3 regions of the Citrobacter rodentium NBRC 105723 genome follow, and region 2 is predicted to be linked to each of the others. Evidence: riboswitches for the same ligand, from Rfam matches in the RefSeq annotation. Region 2 holds a riboswitch; each other region holds the start of a gene.
The links. A riboswitch is a leader RNA that binds a small molecule or an ion and turns the genes downstream of it on or off. The one in region 2 is predicted to bind thiamine pyrophosphate.

Region 1: it holds a riboswitch for thiamine pyrophosphate, as region 2 does, so the genes downstream of both, thiC (phosphomethylpyrimidine synthase ThiC) here and thiB (thiamine ABC transporter substrate binding subunit) in region 2, are expected to answer to the same signal.
Region 3: it holds a riboswitch for thiamine pyrophosphate, as region 2 does, so the genes downstream of both, thiM (hydroxyethylthiazole kinase) here and thiB (thiamine ABC transporter substrate binding subunit) in region 2, are expected to answer to the same signal.

What each region holds. Positions count from the first base shown of each region.
Region 1 is NZ_CP082833.1:1,648,103-1,655,751, forward strand. Features, by position in the region: gene K7R23_RS07740 (HesA/MoeB/ThiF family protein) at 1-450, opposite strand, end outside; gene thiE (thiamine phosphate synthase) at 437-1,078, opposite strand; gene thiC (phosphomethylpyrimidine synthase ThiC) at 1,078-2,973, opposite strand; TPP riboswitch at 3,061-3,212, opposite strand; gene K7R23_RS07755 (Rsd/AlgQ family anti-sigma factor) at 3,264-3,752, opposite strand; gene nudC (NAD(+) diphosphatase) at 3,849-4,622, shown strand; gene hemE (uroporphyrinogen decarboxylase) at 4,663-5,727, shown strand; gene nfi (deoxyribonuclease V) at 5,737-6,408, shown strand; gene K7R23_RS07775 (YjaG family protein) at 6,450-7,040, shown strand; gene hupA (nucleoid-associated protein HU-alpha) at 7,227-7,499, shown strand; gene K7R23_RS07785 (DUF1481 domain-containing protein) at 7,512-7,649, shown strand, end outside.
Region 2 is NZ_CP082833.1:160,359-168,007, forward strand. Features, by position in the region: gene sgrR (HTH-type transcriptional regulator SgrR) at 94-1,749, shown strand; TPP riboswitch at 1,783-1,904, shown strand; gene thiB (thiamine ABC transporter substrate binding subunit) at 1,936-2,919, shown strand; gene thiP (thiamine/thiamine pyrophosphate ABC transporter permease ThiP) at 2,895-4,505, shown strand; gene thiQ (thiamine ABC transporter ATP-binding protein ThiQ) at 4,489-5,199, shown strand; gene K7R23_RS00720 (DedA family protein) at 5,384-6,151, opposite strand; gene araC (arabinose operon transcriptional regulator AraC) at 6,237-7,115, opposite strand; gene araB (ribulokinase) at 7,454-7,649, shown strand, end outside.
Region 3 is NZ_CP082833.1:3,257,301-3,264,949, forward strand. Features, by position in the region: gene K7R23_RS15290 (fimbrial protein) at 1-512, shown strand, start outside; gene K7R23_RS15295 (RcnB family protein) at 554-880, opposite strand; TPP riboswitch at 1,162-1,259, shown strand; gene thiM (hydroxyethylthiazole kinase) at 1,291-2,088, shown strand; gene thiD (bifunctional hydroxymethylpyrimidine kinase/phosphomethylpyrimidine kinase) at 2,075-2,875, shown strand; gene K7R23_RS15310 (GntR family transcriptional regulator) at 2,917-3,663, shown strand; gene K7R23_RS15315 (PfkB family carbohydrate kinase) at 3,668-4,633, opposite strand; gene K7R23_RS15320 (ADP-ribosylglycohydrolase family protein) at 4,630-5,634, opposite strand; gene K7R23_RS15325 (nucleoside permease) at 5,631-6,902, opposite strand; gene fbaB (class I fructose-bisphosphate aldolase) at 7,153-7,649, shown strand, end outside.

The DNA of each region.
Region 1 (7,649 bases), 1.5 Mb from region 2:
GCTGGCGGTAATCAACGGCGTATTATGTGCCACGCAGACGGCGTTAATTTCCTGCCGCGTCGCCATATTGTCGGTACAGTCGAGCACCACGTCCGCCTGGGCTACCGCCTGGTTGAGCGCATCACCGTTAAGCCGCTGCGGTAACGCCACCAGTTCGATCTGCGGATTGAGTCGCGACAGCCGCTGTTGCGCGGCCTGCGATTTGGGCCGGGCGAGATCCTCGGTGGTGAACAAAATTTGCCGCTGCAGATTGCTGATGTGTACCGCGTCATCGTCCGCCAGCACCAGCGTTCCAACGCCAGCGGCCGCCAGATACAGCGCAGTTGGCGAACCTAAACCGCCCAGGCCGATAATCAGCGCCCGGCTTTCCAGCAGCGCCTGTTGTCCCTCAATAGCAATGTCGCCGAGCAGGATTTGTCGGCTGTAGCGCATAAAGTCACGATCGTTCATCACCCGCTCCTGCTAAGTCGAGTAACTGCGCCGTCGCGGTGCGCCAGTCCGCGACCCGGGTGATGGCGCTGACCACCGCAATGCTGCCAACGCCGGTAGAGAGCACTGCGGGCGCGCGCTCCAGGCTAATGCCGCCGATGGCGACGGTAGGGTAATCGGCCAGACGTTCAATATGCCGCGCCAGCTGTTCCAGACCCTGCGGCGCGGAAGGCATCTGCTTGGTTTGCGTGGGAAAGACGTGACCCAGTGCGATATACGAAGGACGTGCGGCAAGCGCCACGTCAATTTCCATATCATCATGGGTAGAGACGCCGAGACGCAGGCCCGCCGCCTGAATCGCTTTCAGATCGGTGGATTGCAGATCTTCCTGGCCCAGATGTATGCCGTAAGCGCAGTGCCTGATCGCCAGCCGCCAGTAGTCGTTGATAAACAGCCGGGCGTCATAGCGACGACCCAGCTCAATTGCCGCCACAACGTCGGCCTCTACTTCCTCATCGCGCTTATCCTTAATGCGCAACTGAATTGTCCGCACGCCAGCCTCCAGCAGACGTTCAATCCACGCGACGCTGTCGACTACCGGATACAGCCCCAGACGAAAAGGGACGGAAGGAAAATCGGGCTGATACATCACGCTTCCTCCTTACGCAGATAAATTTCGCCGCCCCTGGCGCGGAAGTTCTCCGACATATCCGCCATTCCCACTTCGATACTCTGCGCGGCGGCGTAATCGCGAACCTCCTGGCTGATTTTCATTGAGCAGAATTTTGGTCCGCACATTGAGCAGAAGTGCGCCACTTTGCCGGACTCCTGCGGCAGCGTTTCATCGTGGTACGCGCGAGCGGTAAACGGGTCGAGGGCGAGGTTAAACTGATCTTCCCAGCGGAATTCAAAGCGCGCTTTCGACATCGCGTTATCGCGAATTTGCGCGCCGGGATGGCCTTTGGCCAGATCGGCGGCGTGGGCGGCGATTTTGTAGGTAATCAGCCCCTGCTTTACATCCTCTTTGTTGGGCAGGCCGAGATGTTCTTTCGGCGTGACGTAGCAGAGCATCGCGCAGCCGAACCAGCCGATCATCGCCGCGCCAATGCCAGAGGTGAAATGGTCGTAGCCCGGCGCGATATCGGTGGTTAGCGGTCCAAGCGTATAGAACGGCGCTTCATGACAGTGCTCCAGTTCCTCGGTCATGTTGCGGCGGATCATCTGCATCGGCACGTGTCCCGGCCCCTCAATCATCACCTGTACGTCATATTCCCAGGCGATTCTGGTCAGTTCGCCCAGCGTATGCAGCTCGGCGAACTGCGCCTCGTCGTTGGCATCCTGAATGGAGCCGGGGCGCAGGCCATCGCCCAGCGACAGCGAGACGTCGTAGGCGGCGCAGATTTCGCAAATTTCGCGGAAGTGCTCATACAGAAAGTTCTCTTTATGGTGAGAGAGGCACCATTTCGCCATGATTGAACCGCCGCGCGAGACGATACCGGTCAGCCGTCTGGCGGTCATCGGCACGTAGCGCAGCAGCACGCCCGCATGGATGGTGAAATAATCCACCCCCTGTTCGGCCTGCTCCAGCAGCGTATCGCGGAAGGCTTCCCAGGTGAGGTTTTCGGCGACGCCGTTTACCTTCTCCAGCGCCTGGTAGATCGGTACGGTGCCAATCGGCACCGGGCTGTTACGCAGGATCCACTCGCGGGTTTCGTGGATATAGCGCCCGGTGGAGAGATCCATCACCGTATCCGCCCCCCAGCGCGTTGACCACACCAGCTTTTCCACCTCCTCTTCAATGGAAGAGGTCACCGCCGAGTTACCGATATTGGCATTCACTTTGACCAGAAAATTGCGGCCAATAATCATCGGTTCCGACTCAGGATGGTTGATATTGGCGGGGATAATGGCGCGACCGGCGGCCACTTCATCACGGACAAATTCCGGGGTGATATTTTCCGGCAGGCGGGCGCCAAATCCTTCGCCCGGATGCTGGTGGCGTAGCACTTCGCTGCGAATGCGCTCGCGCCCCATGTTTTCGCGGATGGCGATAAACTCCATCTCCGGAGTGATGATGCCCTGGCGGGCATAATGCAACTGCGTGACCCGACGCCCGGATTTAGCGCGCTTTGGCGTCAGCAGGCCGGTAAAGCGCAGCGCATCGAGGCCGTCATCCGCCAGGCGCTCTTTTGTATAAGCGGAGCTGCGAACGCTGAGTTCTTCGCTGTCATTACGCGCCTCAATCCACGGCTGGCGCAGCTTCGCCAGACCCTGCTGCACGTTGATGGCAATTTCCGGGTCGCCGTAGGGGCCGGACGTGTCGTATACCGGCACGGCTTCGTTCGCTTCGAACTGCGGATGCTCTTTGCTGCCGCCGATAAGCGTCGGGCTAAGCTGGATCTCCCGCATCGGGACGCGGATATCCGGTTGCGAACCGGTGAGGTAAATGCGTTTTGAATTGGGGAAAGCGGTGCCTTCCAGCGTATCGATAAAATGCTGGGCCTGAGCGCGCTGTTCGCGGCGGGTTAATGGTGTGGTAGACATAGCTCATTCCAAAAAAATTAAGGACGTGGCTTGTCAGACGACGGATGGAGTAATGGACGTGCGCCGCCCGTAAGGGCAGGGGCATAAAGCAGAATTACTCTTGTTCCCTTCGCAGGTCTTAACCTGATCAGGTTCCGCGGATCCCGAATTAACGGTCTCAGCCTTTCCCACATCGCCTTCGCGTTACCCTGAGGCATCGCGAATGCGTTTGTGGAATGCAGGCACTCCGACAAGATGATGTCCCCTCCAGCGAGGGGACGTTTGTAACCTACTCGTTAATTGCGCAGAATTCAAGCAGGGCGTTTAATTCTGGCCTGCTCATGCATGGCATCAAAGACCAGCATGATCAGCTTATCCTCAAGAACGAAACGCGCTTCCAGCGCTTCGCCGATATCCGACAGCGCCTGCTGGAACTCATAGCAATTGTCGTGATCGATGGCGGTTTCAAGGGTGGAATCGTAGTAGTCCATAATCTGCTGGGTGTTGGCTTCCAGCTGCGGCCAGATTTTGGTTGCGTTTAAAAGCTGACCATTCCCTTCCAATTTATGCAAAATACGTTCATAAATACTGAAGTGTCCGGCGGAAAGATAGTCGACCAGACTCTGACAAAAATCATCCAGCGCTTTCTCATTCAGCTGCATGTAGGATTCTTTGCCAGGCGTAATGCCAACCAGATTATAGTAAGCCACAAGCAGATGCTTACGCACGTGTAGCCAGCGATCGACCAGTTTGTTACTCCCGCCGACGCGCTCCGTCAGGTTTTCCAGCTGGTTTAGCATGATTGTCTCCGCAAGTGTAGATAAAAAACGGCTTACTCAGAGATTGTAAAAATAATGTTAACAACATGCCAGTGATGCAAAGGTAGTGCAAGAGCTATGGATCGTATAATTGAAAAATTAGATCACGGCTGGTGGATCGTCAGTCATGAACAAAAATTATGGTTGCCCTGTGGAGAATTGCCACACGGCGATGCGGCAAATTTCGATCTTGTGGGTCAACGCGCATTACGCATTGGCGAGTGGGAAGGCGAGCCGGTCTGGCTGGTGCAACAGCAGCGTCGCCACGATATGGGATCGGTCCGTCAGGTGATCGATCGGGACGCCGGATTGTTTCAGCTGGCGGGAAGGGGCGTACAGCTGGCGGAATTTTACCGTTCGCATAAATTTTGCGGCTACTGCGGGCATCCCATGCACCCGAGTAAAACCGAGTGGGCGATGCTGTGCAGCCACTGCCGCGAACGCTACTATCCGCAAATCGCCCCCTGCATCATTGTCGCCATTCGGCGCGATGACGCCATTCTGCTCGCGCAGCATACCCGCCATCGTAATGGCATCCATACCGTTCTCGCCGGCTTTGTGGAAGTTGGCGAAACTCTGGAGCAGGCCGTCGCCCGTGAAGTGATGGAGGAGAGCGGGATTAAAGTGAAAAACCTGCGCTATGTGACCTCTCAGCCGTGGCCGTTCCCTATGTCGCTGATGACCGCGTTTATGGCGGAATACGACAGCGGCGACATTGTCATCGACCCGAAAGAGCTGCTGGAAGCGGACTGGTATCGCTACGATGATTTACCGCTCCTGCCGCCGCCAGGCACCGTCGCGCGGCGGCTGATCGAAGATACGGTGGCAATATGTCGGGCTGAATATGAATGACATGATAAACTGACGGACTGACGCAATAAGGAACTGCAAAATGACCGAACTGAAAAACGATCGTTATCTGCGTGCGCTGCTGCGCCAGCCCGTTGATGTCACCCCGGTATGGATGATGCGCCAGGCGGGCCGCTATTTACCGGAGTATAAAGCCACCCGCGCCCAGGCTGGCGATTTTATGTCGCTGTGCAAAAATGCCGAACTGGCCTGCGAAGTGACGCTCCAGCCGCTGCGCCGCTATCCGCTTGATGCGGCGATCCTCTTTTCAGACATCCTGACCATTCCGGATGCGATGGGCCTTGGCCTGTACTTTGAAGCCGGAGAAGGCCCACGTTTCACCTCTCCGGTCGCCTGCAGGGCGGACGTTGACAAACTCCCCGTTCCCGATCCGGAAGACGAGCTGGGCTATGTGATGAACGCCGTGCGCACTATCCGCCGTGAACTGAAGGGCGAGGTGCCGCTGATCGGCTTTTCCGGCAGCCCATGGACGCTGGCGACCTACATGGTGGAAGGCGGCAGCAGCAAAGCCTTTACCGTGATCAAAAAGATGATGTATGCCGATCCGCATACCCTGCACGCCCTGCTCGATAAGCTGGCGAAAAGCGTCACGCTGTATCTCAATGCGCAGATCAAAGCGGGCGCGCAGTCGGTGATGATTTTCGATACCTGGGGCGGCGTGCTTACCGGGCGCGATTATCAGCAGTTTTCGCTGTATTACATGCACAAAATTGTCGATGGCCTGCTGCGTGAAAACGACGGTCGCCGCGTGCCGGTGACGCTGTTTACCAAAGGCGGCGGTCAGTGGCTGGAGGCGATGGCGGAAACCGGCTGCGACGCGCTGGGGCTGGACTGGACTACCGATATTGCCGACGCGCGCCGTCGCGTCGGGCATAAGGTCGCCCTGCAGGGCAATATGGACCCGTCGATGCTTTATGCGCCGCCAGCGCGCATTGAAGAAGAAGTGGCGACTATACTTTCTGCTTTCGGCGAAGGCGAAGGCCACGTCTTTAACCTCGGTCACGGCATCCACCAGGATGTGCCGCCGGAACACGCCGGCGCTTTTGTGGAGGCGGTGCACCGACTGTCCGCGCAATATCACCGCTAAGGAGAAAATATGGATCTCGCGTCGCTACGCGCTCAACAACTTGAACTGGCCTCATCCGTGATCCGCGAGGATCGGTTTGACCGGGATCCGCCGGATCTGATCGCCGGCGCAGACGTTGGCTTTGAGCAGGGAGGAGAGGTGACGCGAGCGGCAATGGTTCTGCTGAAATATCCCTCTCTTGAACTTATTGAATACAAAGTGGCGCGTATCGCCACGACCATGCCCTATATCCCCGGCTTTCTCTCGTTTCGTGAATATCCCGCGCTGCTGGCGGCGTGGGAACAGCTGTCGCAAAAACCCGATCTGCTGTTTGTCGACGGGCATGGCATTTCGCATCCGCGTCGGCTTGGCGTCGCCAGCCATTTCGGACTGCTGGTGGATGTGCCGACCATTGGCGTGGCGAAAAAACGCCTGTGCGGCAAGTTTGAGCCGCTCTCTGCCGAGCCAGGCGCGCTGGCGCCGCTGATGGACAAAGGCGAACAGCTGGCCTGGGTGTGGCGCAGTAAAGCGCGTTGTAACCCGCTGTTTGTGGCGACGGGGCATCGCGTCGGGCTGGACAGCGCGCTGGCGTGGGTGCAGCGCTGCATGAAAGGCTACCGCCTGCCGGAGCCGACGCGTTGGGCGGATGCCGTGGCGTCCGGGCGTCCGGCCTTCACGCGATGGCAGGAAATTCAGCCCTGATTGATGTACACTGCGGCTAATTTTCGATTCGAGATTTCATCATGTTACAAAACCCGATTCATCTGCGTCTGGAACGCCTCGAAAGCTGGCAGCACGTCACCTTTATGGCCTGTCTGTGCGAACGTATGTACCCAAACTATGCCATGTTCTGCAAGCAGACGGGGTTCGGTGATGGTCAGGTGTACCGGCGGATTCTCGACCTTATCTGGGAGACGCTGACGGTCAAAGATGCGAAGGTGAATTTCGACAGCCAGCTTGAGAAATTCGAAGAGGCGATCCCGGTTGCCGACGACTACGATCTGTACGGCGTTTATCCGGCAATTGATGCCTGCGTGGCGTTAAGTGAACTGGTGCATTCTCGTCTGAGCGGTGAAACGCTGTCGCACGCTGTTGAAGTCAGTAAGACGTCTATTACTACGGTGGCGATGCTGGAGATGACCCAGGCGGGTCGGGAAATGAGCGATGAAGAGCTTAAAGAGAACCCGGCGGTAGAGCAGGAATGGGATATTCAGTGGGAAATATTCCGGCTTTTAGCCGACTGCGAAGAACGCGACATTGAATTGATAAAAGGGCTCAGGGCAGACCTGCGTGAGGCTGGCGAGAGTAATATCGGTATAAATTTTCAGCAATAAGACACGAAAACGTGATTTAACTTCTGAATTGTCGTACCTGAAGGCTTCCCTTCCGCCCCCCGTCTGGTCTACATTTGGGGGGCGAAAAAAAGTGGCTATCGGTGCGTGTATGCAGGAGAGTGCTTTTCTGGCATTTCCGTCGCACTCGATGCTTAGCAAGCGATAAACACATTGTAAGGATAACTTATGAACAAGACTCAACTGATTGATGTAATTGCAGACAAAGCAGAACTGTCCAAAACCCAGGCTAAAGCTGCTCTGGAATCCACTCTGGCTGCTATTACTGAGTCTCTGAAAGAAGGCGATGCTGTACAACTGGTTGGTTTCGGTACCTTCAAAGTGAACCACCGTGCTGAGCGCACTGGCCGCAACCCGCAGACTGGTAAAGAGATCAAAATCGCCGCAGCTAACGTACCGGCGTTTGTTTCTGGTAAAGCACTGAAAGACGCAGTTAAATAAGACCGCGTGGCTGTGAACAGTTTTAACGAAGGGGCGGTTTCGCCCCTTTTGTCTGTCTGGCGTCGTGCGCTGACGCTGGCGGGCGCGCTGTTGCTGACAGCCTGTAGCCATAACGCTTCTCTGCCGCCTTTTACCGCCAGCGGCTTCGCT
Region 2 (7,649 bases):
TGATCACCCCTTCATTGTGCTTCATCGGAAGTTATTATTGGCCTAATATAGGGATAATAAAATGGCTGAGTTTTCCGCAGGAGTTCCCCTTTTATGTCCTCAGGCCGCTTGCAACAACAGTTCATCCGTTTATGGCAGTGCTGCGACGGTAAAACACAGGACACGACCCTGAATGAGCTGGCGGAATTGCTGAACTGCTCCCGTCGCCATATGCGCACGCTGCTCAATACCATGCAGGCGCGCGGCTGGCTGACGTGGGAAGCGGAGGTCGGGCGCGGCAAGCGATCGCGCCTGACCTTCCTGTATACCGGGCTGGCGCTCCAGCAGCAGCGTGCGGAAGATCTGCTGGAACAGGATCGGATCGATCAGCTGGTACAGCTGGTGGGCGACAAGACGGCGGTACGCCAGATGCTGATTTCGCATCTTGGACGCAGCTTTCGCCAGGGCCGTCACATCCTGCGCGTCCTCTATTATCGTCCTCTGCAAAACCTGCTGCCGGGCACGGCGCTGCGGCGTTCGGAGACGCATATCGCCCGGCAAATCTTCAGCGCCCTGACCCGCGTAAATGAGGAAAATGGGGAACTGGAAGCCGATATCGCCCATCACTGGCAGCAAATTTCCCCTTTGCACTGGCGCTTTTTTCTGCGTCCGGGGATTCACTTTCATCACGGGCGCGAGCTGGAGATGGAGGACGTTATCGCTTCGCTGAGGCGCATTAACGATCTGCCGCTCTATTCGCATATCGCGCACATCGTCTCGCCGACGCCGTGGACGCTGGATATTCATCTCTCACAGCCCGACCGCTGGCTTCCGCTGCTGCTGGCGCAGGTTCCGGCGATGATACTGCCGCGCGAATGGGAAACGCTGAACAACTTCGCCAGCCAGCCGATCGGCACCGGCCCCTATGCGGTAATGCGTAATACGCGTAACCAGTTAAAAATCCATGCTTTTGAGGATTTTTTTGGCTATCGGGCTCTGATCGATGAAGTTAACGTCTGGGTGCTGCCGGATATCTGCGACGAGCGAACCGGCGCCCTGACGCTGAAAGGGCCGACTGACGATGAAAAGGCGATTGAGAGTCGACTGGAAGAAGGCTGTTACTATCTGCTGTTCGACGCCCGTACCCATCGCGGCGCAAATCAGGCGGTCAGAGAGTGGGTCAGCCGCATTCTGTCGCCGAGTAATCTACTCTACTATGCTAACGAGCACTACCAGCGCCACTGGTTTCCCGCCTATGGCCTGTTGCCCCGCTGGCATCACGCCCGTCCGGGCCACGGCGAAAAGCCCGCCGGGCTGGAAACCCTCACCCTGACCTTCTACCGCGATCATATTGAGCACCAGATTATCGCGCGGATCATGAGCAAATTGCTGGCGGAACATCAGGTGAAGCTGGACATTCAGGAGATCGACTACGATCGCTGGCACGCCGGAGATGTTGAAAGCGATATCTGGCTGAACAGCGCCAACTTCACCCTGCCGCTCGATTTCTCGCTGTTCGCCTACCTGTGCGAAGTTCCGCTGCTGCAACACTGTATTCCGCTGGACTGGCAGGCGGACGCCGCCCGCTGGCGTACCGGCGAGATGAATCTGGCGGCGTGGTGCCAGCAGCTACTCGCCAGTAAAGCGATCGTCCCGTTGATCCACCACTGGCTGATCATTGAGGGACAGCGCAGTATGCGCGGGCTGCGCATGAATACCCTCGGCTGGTTCGACTTTAAATCGGCATGGTTTGCGCCGCCGGACCCGTGATTGCTGCTTAGCAACAAAATCATTACACTAACGCCGTCCTCAACGGGGTGCTAATAAACATGTCTTTCTCCTTTGCAGAAAGGTATGGGCTGAGAACATACCCGTCGAACCTGATCCGGATAACGCCGGCGAAGGGATTTGAGACCGCTTCTCAAGTCCTTTGCCACCCACATTATGAGGTGCAAAGTGTTAAAAAAATGCCTTTCCCTGCTGCTCCTGTGCGCAGTGCCCGTTTTCGCCAAACCCGTGCTCACCGTTTACACCTACGACTCCTTCGCCGCCGACTGGGGCCCCGGCCCGGCGGTCAAAAAAGCGTTCGAGGCTGACTGCGATTGCGAACTGAAATACGTGGCGCTGGAAGATGGCGTTTCACTGCTCAACCGTCTGCGGATGGAAGGGAAAAACAGCAAAGCTGACGTGGTGCTGGGGCTGGACAACAATCTGCTGGAGGCCGCGACGCAGACCGGGCTGTTTGCCAAAACGCCTATCCACACCGACGCCGTAAACGTCCCCTTCAACTGGAATAACGATACTTTTATCCCCTACGACTACGGCTGGTTCGCCTTCGTCTATGATAAAACGAAGCTGAAAAATCCGCCCAGCAGCCTTAAAGAGCTGGTAGAAAGCCCGCAAAAGTGGCGCGTTATCTATGAGGATCCGCGCACCAGTACGCCGGGCCTGGGGCTGATGCTGTGGATGAAAAAGGTGTATGGCGATAAAGCACCTGAAGCCTGGCAAAAACTGGCGGCGAAAACGGTGACCGTTACGAAAGGCTGGAGCGAAGCCTATGGCCTGTTCCTGAAAGGGGAAGGCGATCTGGTGCTGAGCTATACCACCTCTCCGGCGTATCACCTCATCGAAGAGAAAAAAGAGCAGTACGCGGCGGCGAATTTCAGCGAAGGGCACTATGTGCAGGTGGAAGTGGCGGCGCGCACCGTAGCCAGCAAGCAGCCTGAACTGGCGAGCAGATTCCTGCGCTTTATTCTCAAGCCCGCGTTCCAGAAGACGATTCCGACCGGCAACTGGATGTATCCGGTCACCGCTACCCCGTTGCCCGCCGGTTTCGAACAGTTGACCAAACCCACCACCACGCTGCAATTTACGTCGGCGGAAGTCGCGGCCCAGCGTCAGGCCTGGATTAGCGAATGGCAACGCGCCGTCAGCCGTTAATTCCCGGCTGGCTGCTTCCCGGACTCACCGCCGCCGCGCTGATGACAGCGGTGGCGCTGGCGGCGTTTCTGGCGCTGTGGCTCAACGCGCCGCAGGGGGAATGGCGGTCGCTCTGGCAGGACGACTACCTGTGGCACGTGGTGCGCTTCTCCTTCTGGCAGGCGTTTTTATCCGCCCTGCTGTCGGTCGTACCGGCGATTTTCCTCGCCCGCGCCCTCTACCGCCGCCGCTTTCCTGGTCGCCTGGCGCTGCTGCGCCTGTGCGCCATGACTCTGATCCTGCCGGTGCTGGTGGCGGTGTTTGGCATTCTCAGCGTTTATGGTCGTCAGGGCTGGCTGGCTTCGCTCTGGCAGGCTTTTGGCCTGGAATGGACCTTCTCTCCTTATGGTTTACAGGGCATCCTGCTGGCCCACGTCTTTTTTAATCTGCCGATGGCCACGCGTCTGCTGTTACAGTCGCTGGAAAACATCCCCGGCGAACAGCGCCAGCTTGCTGCACAGCTTGGGATCCGCGGCTGGCATTTTTTCCGCTTTGTCGAATGGCCGTGGCTGCGCCGCCAGATCCCGCCGGTCGCCGCGCTGATTTTTATGCTCTGTTTCGCCAGCTTTGCGACCGTGCTGTCGCTGGGCGGCGGACCGCAGGCGACCACCATTGAGCTGGCGATTTATCAGGCGCTGAGCTACGACTACGATCCGGCGCGCGCGGCGATGCTGGCGCTGATCCAGATGATCTGCTGCCTGGCGCTGGTGCTGCTGAGCCAGCGTTTAAGTAAAGCCATTGCCCCCGGCGCCACGCTGATTCAGGGCTGGCGCGACCCGGACGATCGTCCGCACAGTCGCATCACCGACGCGCTGCTTATCGTCTTCGCGTTACTGCTGTTGCTGCCGCCGCTACTGGCGGTGATCGCGGACGGTCTCAACCGTCATCTGCCGGAGGTTCTCGCCCAGCCGATACTGTGGCAGGCAATATGGACTTCGCTGCGTATTGCGCTGGCCGCGGGTCTGCTATGCGTGGCGCTGACCATGATGCTGCTGTGGAGCAGCCGCGAACTGCGCGCCCGCCAGCGTCTGCTGGCAGGACAAACGCTGGAGCTGAGCGGGATGCTGATCCTCGCGATGCCGGGCATCGTGCTGGCGACCGGCTTCTTTTTGCTGCTTAATAACAGCACTGGCCTGCCGGAATCGGCTGACGGCATTGTGCTCTTCACCAATGCGCTGATGGCTATCCCCTACGCCCTGAAGGTGCTGGAAAATCCGATGCGCGACATTACCTCCCGCTATTCCATGCTCTGCCAGTCGCTGGGAATTGAAGGCTGGCAGCGGCTGAAGGTGGTGGAGCTGCGGGCGCTAAAACGCCCGCTGGCGCAGGCGCTGGCCTTTGCCTGCGTCCTGTCCATTGGCGACTTCGGCGTGGTGGCGCTGTTCGGTAATGACAATTTCCGTACCTTGCCGTTTTATCTGTATCAACAAATCGGCTCCTACCGCAGCCAGGACGGCGCGGTAACCGCGCTGTTGCTGCTGTTGCTCTGTTTCCTGCTGTTTACCGTTATCGAGAAATTACCGGGGCGAAATGTTAAAACTGACTGATATCACCTGGCTTTACCATCATCTGCCGATGCGCTTTACGCTGGCGGTGGAGCGCGGAGAACAGGTGGCGATCCTGGGACCGAGCGGCGCCGGAAAAAGCACTTTGCTGAATCTGATTGCCGGTTTTCTTACCCCTGCCCGCGGCACGCTGTTTATTGCAGGCGCGGATCATACCGCCACGCCCCCCTCCCGCCGCCCGGTGTCGATGCTGTTTCAGGAAAACAACCTGTTCAGCCATCTGAACGTCGCGCAGAACATCGGTCTGGGACTGGACCCGGGGCTGAAACTGAGCGCCGCGCAGCGCGACAAGCGCCAGCGCATTGCGCAGCAGATGGGAATCGACGGTCTGATGGATCGCCTGCCCGGCGAGCTTTCCGGCGGTCAGCGGCAGCGCGTCGCGCTGGCGCGCTGTCTGGTGCGCGAGCAGCCGGTGCTGCTGCTTGACGAGCCGTTTTCCGCCCTCGACCCGGCCCTGCGCCAGGAGATGCTGACGCTGGTCAGCGATATCTGCCGCAACCAGCAGTTAACGATGCTGATGGTTTCACACAGCGTGGAAGATGCCGCCCGCATTGCGCGCCGTTCGGTGGTGGTGGCCGACGGGCGAATTGCCTGGCAGGGAGAAACGCAGGAGTTATTAAGCGGCAGAGCCAGCGCCTCAGCGCTGCTGGGAATAAAAGGTCATACGGTTCTGTGAATGGCTATCCTGCCGGGGGCGCTTCGCTTGCCCGTCCTGCACAAAGGGATATTTCCTGACGTAGGCCGGATAAGGCGTAGCCGCCATCCGGCGCATTGCCGGGGGCGCTTCGCTTGCCCGGCCTACGCAAAGGGATATTTCCCTATACAGGCCAGATAAGACGTAGCCGCCATCCGGCAAAATATCAGACGCCCACGACCTTCAGCAGAATATCAACGTACACTGGCATCAGCGGGTGACGAATCAACAGCACCAGCGCAACAACTCCCAGCGCCAGCACGCCAGGCGCCAGCCAGAGCAGGCGGGCTTTCGGCAGATACTGACTAAGACGATCCGTTCCCGCTTTACCGCTGCGCCACAGACGCCAGCACAGCCAGCCGCCAAGCCAGAGCACTATCGCCGTCGCCAGCAGCAGCCATTTAAATTCACCGCTTTGCATACCGGGCGGAATATCAATCGCCGCACCGGCCAGAATCCCCGGCAGGAAATAAAACGGCGGCCACAGCAGGCAGCCGATAATATTTGGCGTAATGAACTTAGCGACCGGCAGATCGAGCATTCCCGCCACCATCGGCACCAGCGGACGCGTCGGCCCGACAAACCGCCCGACCAGAATAGTGAACATACTGTGCTGATGCAGCGCATGTTCAGTTTTATCCAGCAGCGCTTTATGCTTTTTCAGGAACGACCAGCGATGCAGCGGCTTTTTAAAGCGCCAGCCCAGCCAGAAGGAGATCCAGTCGCCCAGCAGACAACCGATAATCCCCGCCAGCCACGCGTGCCAGAAGTTGAGTTCCCCGCTGCCAATCAGCGCCCCCAGTCCGGCCATCAATACGGTGCCCGGTAAAATCAGACCGACCAGCGCCAGCGATTCCAGAAAAGCCACCAGCACCACAGCTATCAAAGCATACATGGCGGACTGCAGAATGAAGTGTTCCAGAAATGCTTGCATAGTTCGTCCGTCAGTTTTACGAAACAGGGATTCTGCTGACCCGACGCGGCTTCGTCAAGCTACCCGTCATCTGAATAGTTACAGCTTATGACACCTTCACTGACACATCATTCACTTTTTCTTCACAGCCAGCGCGGAACTCGCTCGGGCTGGCCCCGGTACATTTTTTAAACACCCGCGAGAAATAGAGCTGGTCATCAAATCCCACGTTGCGCCCGACGGTGGCTATCGGCATACGGGTGGTGCTGAGCAGTAGTTTTGCCTGGCTGATGCGCTGATCCTCGCGCCAGCTTAAAACGCTGATCCCCAGCTGCTGGCGAAACAGGTGCGAGAGACGCGATGGCGACAGGCAGACGTGCTGGGCGACGCTGGCAATATCAAAATGGCTGTCCGCCAGATGGTCGCTAATGTACTGACAGGCGTCGCGCACGCGGCTGTCCATCGGCGGATGCAGCGACGCGTTAATCGCCTCCATCCGGCGCAGCAGAAGCTGCTCCAGCAGGTTGATCGCCAGCAGTTCGGAGTAACGCCCTTCCCCCTGACCGGCGCTGATGATCTGGCCGAAAAGCTCGTTAAAGTGCGGCTGGAGCGCCTCGTCAGGACGGAAAAAGCCGGTCTGGGCAAAGATGGACGGCCAGGCCAGCCACTCCTGCCAGTAGGCGCGCGGGCGGAAGTAAACCCACTGGTGATACCACTGGCTGGCCTCCGGATGGCGGCCATAGTGGTGAATCTCCCCCGGCGGGAATAACAAAATGTCGCCCGGACGGCAGACAAACTGTCTGCCCTGGTTGTTGATCACCCCTTCGCCGCGGATAGTCAGGTTCAGAATATACCCCTTCATTCCCAGCGGACGATCGATAAAGAAATCGAGATACCCGTTCGCGTCGATAGGCGTTAAACCTGCCACCAGATGCGCATTAAACGAGTAGCCAGGCAGCAGGGGATCATTTTGCGGTTCAGCCATAAATTCATCACTCCTGACGTTCAGTGAGGAAACAAATTGTCCATATTGTACAGGGGCGCGTTATCTGCGCCCTGACGCGCCGCCGCGATTTGCCTTGCGGACCATCAACCCCGCTTCCTGAAAGCATTTTGTACAAAGACGCGCAGACAGGGCGACAAAAACGGGTAACAAAAGTGTCTATAACAACGGCAGAAATGTCCACATTGAATATTTGCACGGCGTCACACTTTGCGATGCCATAGCATTTTAGTCCATAAGATTAGCGGATCCTGCCTGACGGTTTTTATCCCCACTCACTACTGTTTCTCCATACCCGTATTTCTGGATGGAGTGAAACGATGGCGATAGCAATTGGCCTCGATTTTGGCAGTGATTCAGTGCGCGCTCTGGCTGTGGATTGCGCCACCGGCGACGAAGTCGCGACCAGCGTGGAATGGTATCCGCGCTGGCAGGAAGGACGTTACTGTGACGGTCCGAATAATCAGTTCCGCCATCATCCGCGCGACTACATTGAGTCGATGGAAGCGGCGCTGA
Region 3 (7,649 bases), 2.2 Mb from region 2:
TGCTGGCTTCATTAAATGGTCAGGGCGTATATAAGGCTAACTTAACGATAAATTACAACCGCAAGGAGACAACCTGCGCGCCGCAGAATCTCACCATCACGCTGGATCCTGTTCCCATCGCAAGGCTGCGGAAAAAAGGCGAGGTCAGCGAGTTTTCCAGACAGGGAGATATTATTCTGGACTGTAAAAATCAGGTACGCAATGCAGCGCTGGCATCCCGGCAGATAAACGTTCATCTGCGCAGCGATCTGCTGTGGGATGAAAATGAGTCGGTTCTCCGGCCCGAAACGGATAATGGCGTGGGTTTTATCCTGAGAGATGCAAATCGTAACCTGCTGAAGATAAACCGAGGCGCGGCGCTGAAAAGCCAGTTTAAGAGCTATAGCAAAGGCAGCGTATTAAATTCAGTAGAAACCATACCTGTGTTTGCGACTTACTATGTTATCGATCCGGCAAAAATCCACGCTGGCGCTTTGCAATCCAAAGCGTTAATCGTCGTTTCTTACAACTGATATGAATGCGCGCACTCTCCTTACCGAAAGTGCGCATCTGGTCAGCGATGATAAAAAATCTCACCGTCATAGGCCTTGATAATCTTGCCGTCAGTATCGTTAATCAGCACGTAGGCGCCGCCCATATAGGTCCAGTGCGTACCGGCATCCGGTGCGGGCAGGTTGCGCAGTTTCCACTGCTTAATGTTGTATTCGTCGGTACGGTACAGTTCCGGGACGGTATCGCCCGGTTTGAAGTGGGTAAAGTCAGCCACGAAACTGCTGAGTTCATATTGATCAATCCCCTTTGCGGCGACGGTTGTTGCGGGTACGGCCCAGACCGCGCTGGAGGCGAGCAGTAATGCGCCCATCAGCAAACTTTTTTTCATACTTCGACGTTCTCCACAGGTTAGGATTATCACGATAGTCGCGTATCTTTTCCGGCAGTCATTATAACTGACAAGCGGAGCTTTGTTAGATTCCCCGGAAAATCGTAAAGAATGTAAATGCCGCTCATTGTCTGCCTGCGTGACCTTATCCGATGCCGGTTTCCCCAGGCAGGCTTACCGAAGGTGAGCCAGAGGGAGAAACGCGTGCCGGGAAAAGGGTTACAAATCAGGGCCGGGAGGGGTATTATCGCCATGTGACGGCGGCATACACTGATCTGCCGCAAAATGACTCGGGGTGCCCTTCTTTATTGAAGGCTGAGAAATACCCGTACCACCTGATCTGGATAATGCCAGCGTAGGGAAGTCAGACACTGCCCGTGTCCCTTCTTCGCGCGGGCAGGAGCTTAACTATGCAGCCTGACCTGCTCAATCGCACGCTTGCCGTGCGCACTTTGCAACAGTTTCGAACCCTTTCCCCCTTAATCCACTGTATGACGAATGATGTGGTGCAGAGCTTTACGGCAAATACGCTGCTGGCGCTCGGCGCTTCTCCGGCAATGGTTATTGAGCCCGACGAGGCGCGACAGTTCGCGTCGGTTGCCAGCGCGCTGCTGATCAACGTAGGTACGCTGACTGAAGCGCGCGCAATGGCGATGCGAGGCGCGGTTGAGCAGGCGAACAGCGTCAATACGCCCTGGGCGCTTGACCCGGTCGCCGTGGGCGCGCTCGACTTTCGCCGTCGCTTTTGTCTGGCACTGCTGGCGTTAAAACCCGCCGCTATTCGCGGCAATGCTTCGGAAATTATGGCCCTGGCTGGCGTGACGGCGGGTGGTCGGGGCGTTGATACCACCGATGCCGCCGCAGCCGCGTTACCGGCGGCGCGGCAGCTGGCTGCCCGCACCGACGCTATCATCGTCGTTACGGGGGAAGTGGACTACGTGACGGACGGCGAGCGCGTTCTTACCGTAGCGGGCGGTGATCCGCTTATGACCCGTGTTGTTGGCACCGGCAGCGCGCTTTCGGCGGTGGTTGCTGCCGCCTGCGCGCTGCCAGGCAACAAAATCGAGAATATCGCCTCCGCCTGTTGCTGGATGAAGCTGGCGGGGCAGCGTGCGACGGAAAGCTGTCAGGGGCCGGGCAGTTTTCTTCCGGCGTTCATTGATGCGCTTTATCTGCTGGGGACGGAGGTGAAGCATGAAACGGATTAATGCGTTAACGATCGCCGGCACCGACCCCAGCGGCGGCGCAGGTATTCAGGCCGATCTGAAAACGTTCTCGGCGCTCGGCGCATACGGCTGCTCCGTCATCACCGCGCTGGTGGCGCAGAATACGCGTGGCGTACAGTCGGTGTATCGTATTGCGCCGGATTTTGTCGCCGCCCAGCTGGACTCCGTGTTCAGTGACGTCCGCATTGATACCACCAAGATTGGGATGCTGGCGGAAACGGATATCGTGGAAGCGGTCGCCGAAAGGCTGCAGCGCCACCAGGTACAGAATGTCGTGCTGGACACCGTCATGCTGGCGAAAAGCGGCGATCCGCTGTTGTCGCCTTCGGCGGTAGCCACGCTGCGCACGCGTCTGCTGCCGCAGGTGTCGCTGATCACGCCGAACCTGCCGGAAGCGGCGGCGCTACTGGAGTGCCCACACGCCCGTACCGAGAGAGAGATGCTGGAGCAGGGGCGGGCGCTGCTGGCATCAGGCTGCGGCGCGGTGCTGATGAAAGGCGGCCATCTCGACGATGACCAAAGCCCGGACTGGCTCTTTACCCCGGCAGGCGAACAGCGCTTCACCGCTGTGCGCGTGAATACCAAAAATACCCACGGCACCGGCTGCACGCTGTCTGCCGCGCTGGCGGCGTTGCGCCCGCGGCACGGCGACTGGGCCGGTACGGTGCAGGAGGCGAAAGCGTGGCTCTCCGCGGCGCTGGCTCAGGCGGACACGCTGGAGGTTGGCGCGGGCATCGGCCCGGTACATCATTTCCATGCGTGGTGGTAGCGTATATACTGGCAAAAGTGTTGCTGTCAGGAAAAACGCCCATGGAACAAGCGCATACCCGGCTTATCGCTCAACTGAACGAACGTATCACAGCGGCGGATAATACGCCGCTTTATATTAAGTTTGCCGAGACGGTAAAGAATGCCGTACGCAGCGGCGTGCTGGAGCATGGCAATATTTTACCCGGCGAGCGGGATCTCAGTCAGTTAACCGGCGTGTCGCGCATCACGGTGCGTAAAGCGATGCAGGCGCTGGAGGACGAGGGGGTGGTCACCCGCGCGCGCGGTTACGGCACCCAGATTAACAACATCTTTGAATACTCTTTGAAAGAGGCGCGCGGCTTTTCGCAGCAGGTTGTCCTGCGTGGGAAAAAGCCGGACACCCTGTGGGTCAACAAGCGGATCGTTAAATGCCCGGATGAGGTTGCGCAACAGCTGGCGATTGCCGCAGGCAGCGACGTCTTTTTACTGAAGCGCATCCGTTACGTCGACGAGGACGCGGTTTCGATTGAAGAGTCCTGGGTTCCGGCTCATCTTATTGATGATGCAGATGAGATTGGCGTATCGCTGTACGATTATTTCCGCAGCCATCATATTCATCCGCAGCGTACCCGTTCGCGGGTGAGCGCAAAAATGCCCGATGCGGAGTTCCAGTCGCATATCCGTCTGGACAGCAAAGTCCCGATACTGGTAATCAAACAGGTGGCTCTTGATCAGCAACAGCGCCCGATTGAGTACAGCATCAGCTATTGCCGCAGCGACCTCTATGTTTTTGTTTGTGAAGAGTAGGCGGCTATTGCGCGTTAAGCGCCACCCGCAGCTCCTCACGAAACGGCGCGCAGTCGCCGCCGCGATGTCCCACGACCCACGAGGCCACGGCGTTGCCGAGCAGCACCGCGTCGGCCTGCGGCCAGCCGGACGCCAGCCCAGCCAGCATACCCCCGGCGTGGCTGTCGCCTGCGCCAATGGTATCGACAACCGTTGTCGGGAAGGCGGGCACGCAACCCGCGTCGCGTTCAGTAAAATACCACGCCCCCTCTTTATCGTGACGCACCACCAGCGGCGCGGCGAACCGCGCCACCCACTCAGCGCCAAACGCCTGCATATCCTTGCTCAGCGCTAACCGCGCCCCGGCGATTTCAGCTTCCTGCCGGTTGAGCGACACCAGCGGACGGCAGGCCAGAACGCGCGACATCAGCTGTTCAGGGATATCGGCGATACGCGGGCCGAAATCGATAAACGGCGTAACGCCCTCCAGCCCTTCCAGCCAGGCGACCAGCCGTTCGCCGCACGGAGCAGCCAGTTGATAGCCGGAAAGATAGAGCAGACTGCCGCGGGCGACCGCGAGCTGCGCCAGCCACTCAGCGCTCCACTGGTTTTCGACGCCGCTGAAAGACATAAAGGTGCGTTCCCCGTCCGGCTCAACCAGCGCCAGACACCAGCCGTTATCGCCGTGGGCGTTATCGATGAGGCTGTGCAGCCCCTCTTTGGCCATCCGGTTGCGGATAATCTCCGCCCACACGCCCTGACCGAGCGGCAGGGCGTGGCTGGCCTCTATTCCCAGCCTCTTCAGGGCGACGGCGACGTTGAGCGCGCAGCCGCCGACGTTAACGCTTTGCTGTTTGAGTTCAATATCACAGCCGCGCCCGGGCAGGGCACTGGCGTCGGCAATCACATCAATCACCGCCGCCCCGACCACCATAACTGGCCGACGGGCGTGCAGGTCGCTAAGCCGTTCGTACAGTCGCGAAGCGTTCATGCCTCCTCCCGCTGCTGGCGCAGGCGCGCAAGTTCCGTGGCGTAGCGAGCGAAATCAAGCTGGTTGGCCGCATCCAGCTCCCGTTTCAGCGTCGGATCGATGGCGTCAATGCCGTGCAGCGCGCCGCAAATAGCGGTGGCCATCGCGCCGATAGTATCGGTATCGCCGCCGAGATTGGCGCACAGCACCGCGCAGCGGCCAGGATCGGTCTGCGCCAGTTCAACCATCGCAACGGCGCAGGCCACCGATTCAAGGGTGCTGGTGCCGGTTCCCACGACCTGATACAGCTGTTCGCTGGCCGTTTCGACGCCCTCGGCCTGGTGCACGATTTTCAGCGCCATCTCCAGCCGCGCGGCCAGCGAAGCGCTGAAGGTGGTGATCCGTCTCTCCTGTGCGTGCCGGGCGATAGCCGGTAGCGATACCACGATATCGGACCACGCTTCGCCGTCGACGGCGCGTGAGATTGCCCATGCGACCACCACCGCCCCGGCAATGGCGAGATCCGACTTATGGGTCGGGCTGGAGGCCAGCGCCACGTCGTCGATAAAGGCGTTAAGATCGCGCGCCGGAAGCAGACAGCCTAAGGGCGAAACGCGCATCGCCGCGCCGTTGGTGACGCCGTTGTTCTCCAGCTCCGCCACCGGCCTGCCGTCGCGTATGGCATTGAGCGCGATTTTCGACGTCGGGCCGAGGACGTTTTTATTGAAGGCGTCAAAACGCAGCGCCCAGTCGAGAATATGGCGGCCTATCAGTTCCGGGTCGATCGCCCCCTCGCGCTCCAGCAGTGCATCCGCCAGACAGAGCGCCATTGAGGTATCGTCGGTAAACTCCGCCCGCTTAAAATAGCAGGCGGCGCTATTTTCTTGCGGGCCCGGCAGGAAGCGATCGATCCAGCCGAAGTGCGCTTTGACGCGGCTTCGTGGCCACAGTTCGGATGGCATTCCCATCGCATCCCCTAACGCCTGCCCGTAAAGAGCACCGAGAATACGCTCTGCTTTCATTTTACTTCCCCTTGTGTCAACGCCGTATCGCGAACCTCAATAGCGGTAATCTCTCTGTCCGATTCGCGAAAGAAAATCATAAATAACACGGCAATCACCGCAATCATTACCGCGCCGAATGTCCACATCCCTGCCCAGTTGAAGGTGAGACCATTGACCGGCTGCGGATACGCAAACATTTTCTCCATCATTACCCCGCCGAGGCGGTAGCCGAGCAGGCTGCCAAAGCCCTGACAGCAGAGCGTGATAAGCCCCTGCGCCGCGGTGCGCATATGCACCGGCGCTTTTTTATCCACGTAGATATAGGCGGTCACGTAGTAGAAATCGTAGCTTACGCCGTGCAGCAAAATGCCAAGGAACAGCAGGGCATAAGTGAAGTATTCTTCTGCGCCGCCGTAGATAAAGAACGCGTAGCGGATCGCCGCGGTGATAAGACCAAGTAATAATACCTTCTTAATACCAAAACGTTTGGTGAAAAACGGCAGCGCCAGCATAAAGAAGATTTCGGAGAACTGACCGAGCGTCATCCAGCCGGTGGCGTTTTTCATGCCGACTTCCGTCAGATAGCCGTTGGCGAAGATGTAATAAAACGCCAGCGGCATGGCGAACAGGAACGAGCAGAAGAAAAAGACGAGGAAGTTTTTATCGCGCAGCAGGATCAGCGCGTCCAGCCCGAGCATCACTTTGAGGTTCATCTTGCCGGTGCTTTTCGGCGGCGTATCCGGCAGGAAGAGGGCGAATACGCCCAGTAAGACGGAGCTGGCGGCGGTGATCAGCAGCGGAATATTGGTTGGAGAGATGTCGCTATAGCCCAGCATCTGCGGCAGGAAGCCGCAGACGAGCCCGGAGGCGATCCAGCCGAGGATGCCCATCACGCGGATGCGGGGAAAATCGCGCTCCACGTCCGGTACGTTAGCGAAGGCGATACTGTTGGTCAGCGCGATAGTCGGCATATAGGTGAGCGAGTAGGCCAGCAGCAGCGGGAAGAAGCTGGCGAAGGTGGTTTGCTGAGCGGCAAAATAGATCAGCGCGGCGCCAGCGAACATCAGCACCGCCAGCACTTTCTGCGCCGGGAAAAAGCGGTCTGTGAGCGATCCGACAAGGATTGGCGACAGAATAGCGGCAATGGCGGTACAGGCGTAGGACCAGCCGATCTCGCCGGCGGTAAAGCCGCTTTTACTCAGCCAGAGCCACAGCGGAACGAACCAGGCTCCCCAGATAAACCACTCGACGAACATCATGAACGACAGTTTCACTGTAGTTTTCATCTTTAAATCCTTCATGACAGGTAAGGTACGCTAAGACAGTACCATTTAATAATACCTTTCAAATACCTTTAAGGTGAAATATTGACCGGCGTAACACTTTTTCGTCAGTGAATCGTGCCAGCAGATAGCACTGAAAACATGCCCTGCAAATGGAAAAAATGGCCGCTCAGTACCAGGCTTATTGCTGCCCGCAAAAGCGGGTCAGGATAATCCACATTCCGAATTATTCGGAACTTACGGGAGCATAGCTATGACCGATATTGCGCAGTTGCTTGGCAAAGACGCCGACAGCCTTTTACAGCATCGTTGTATGACTATTCCATCCGATCAGCTCTACCTGCCGGGTCACGACTACGTTGACCGCGTCATGGTAGATAACAACCGTCCGCCAGCGGTGCTGCGTAATATGCAGACGCTGTATAATACCGGACGTCTCGCCGGAACCGGATATCTGTCGATTCTGCCGGTTGACCAGGGCGTGGAGCACTCGGCTGGCGCCTCCTTCGCCGCCAACCCGCTCTATTTCGATCCGAAGAACATCGTTGAGCTGGCGATTGAAGCGGGCTGCAACTGTGTGGCCTCCACTTACGGCGTGCTGGCCTCCGTCTCGCGCCGCTACGCCCACCGCATTCCCTTCCTGGTGAAGCTGAACCATAACGAAACCCTGAGCTACCCAACCGAGTACGACCAGACGCTGTACGCCAGCGTTGAGCAGGCCTTTAATATGGGCGCGGTGGCCGTAGGCGC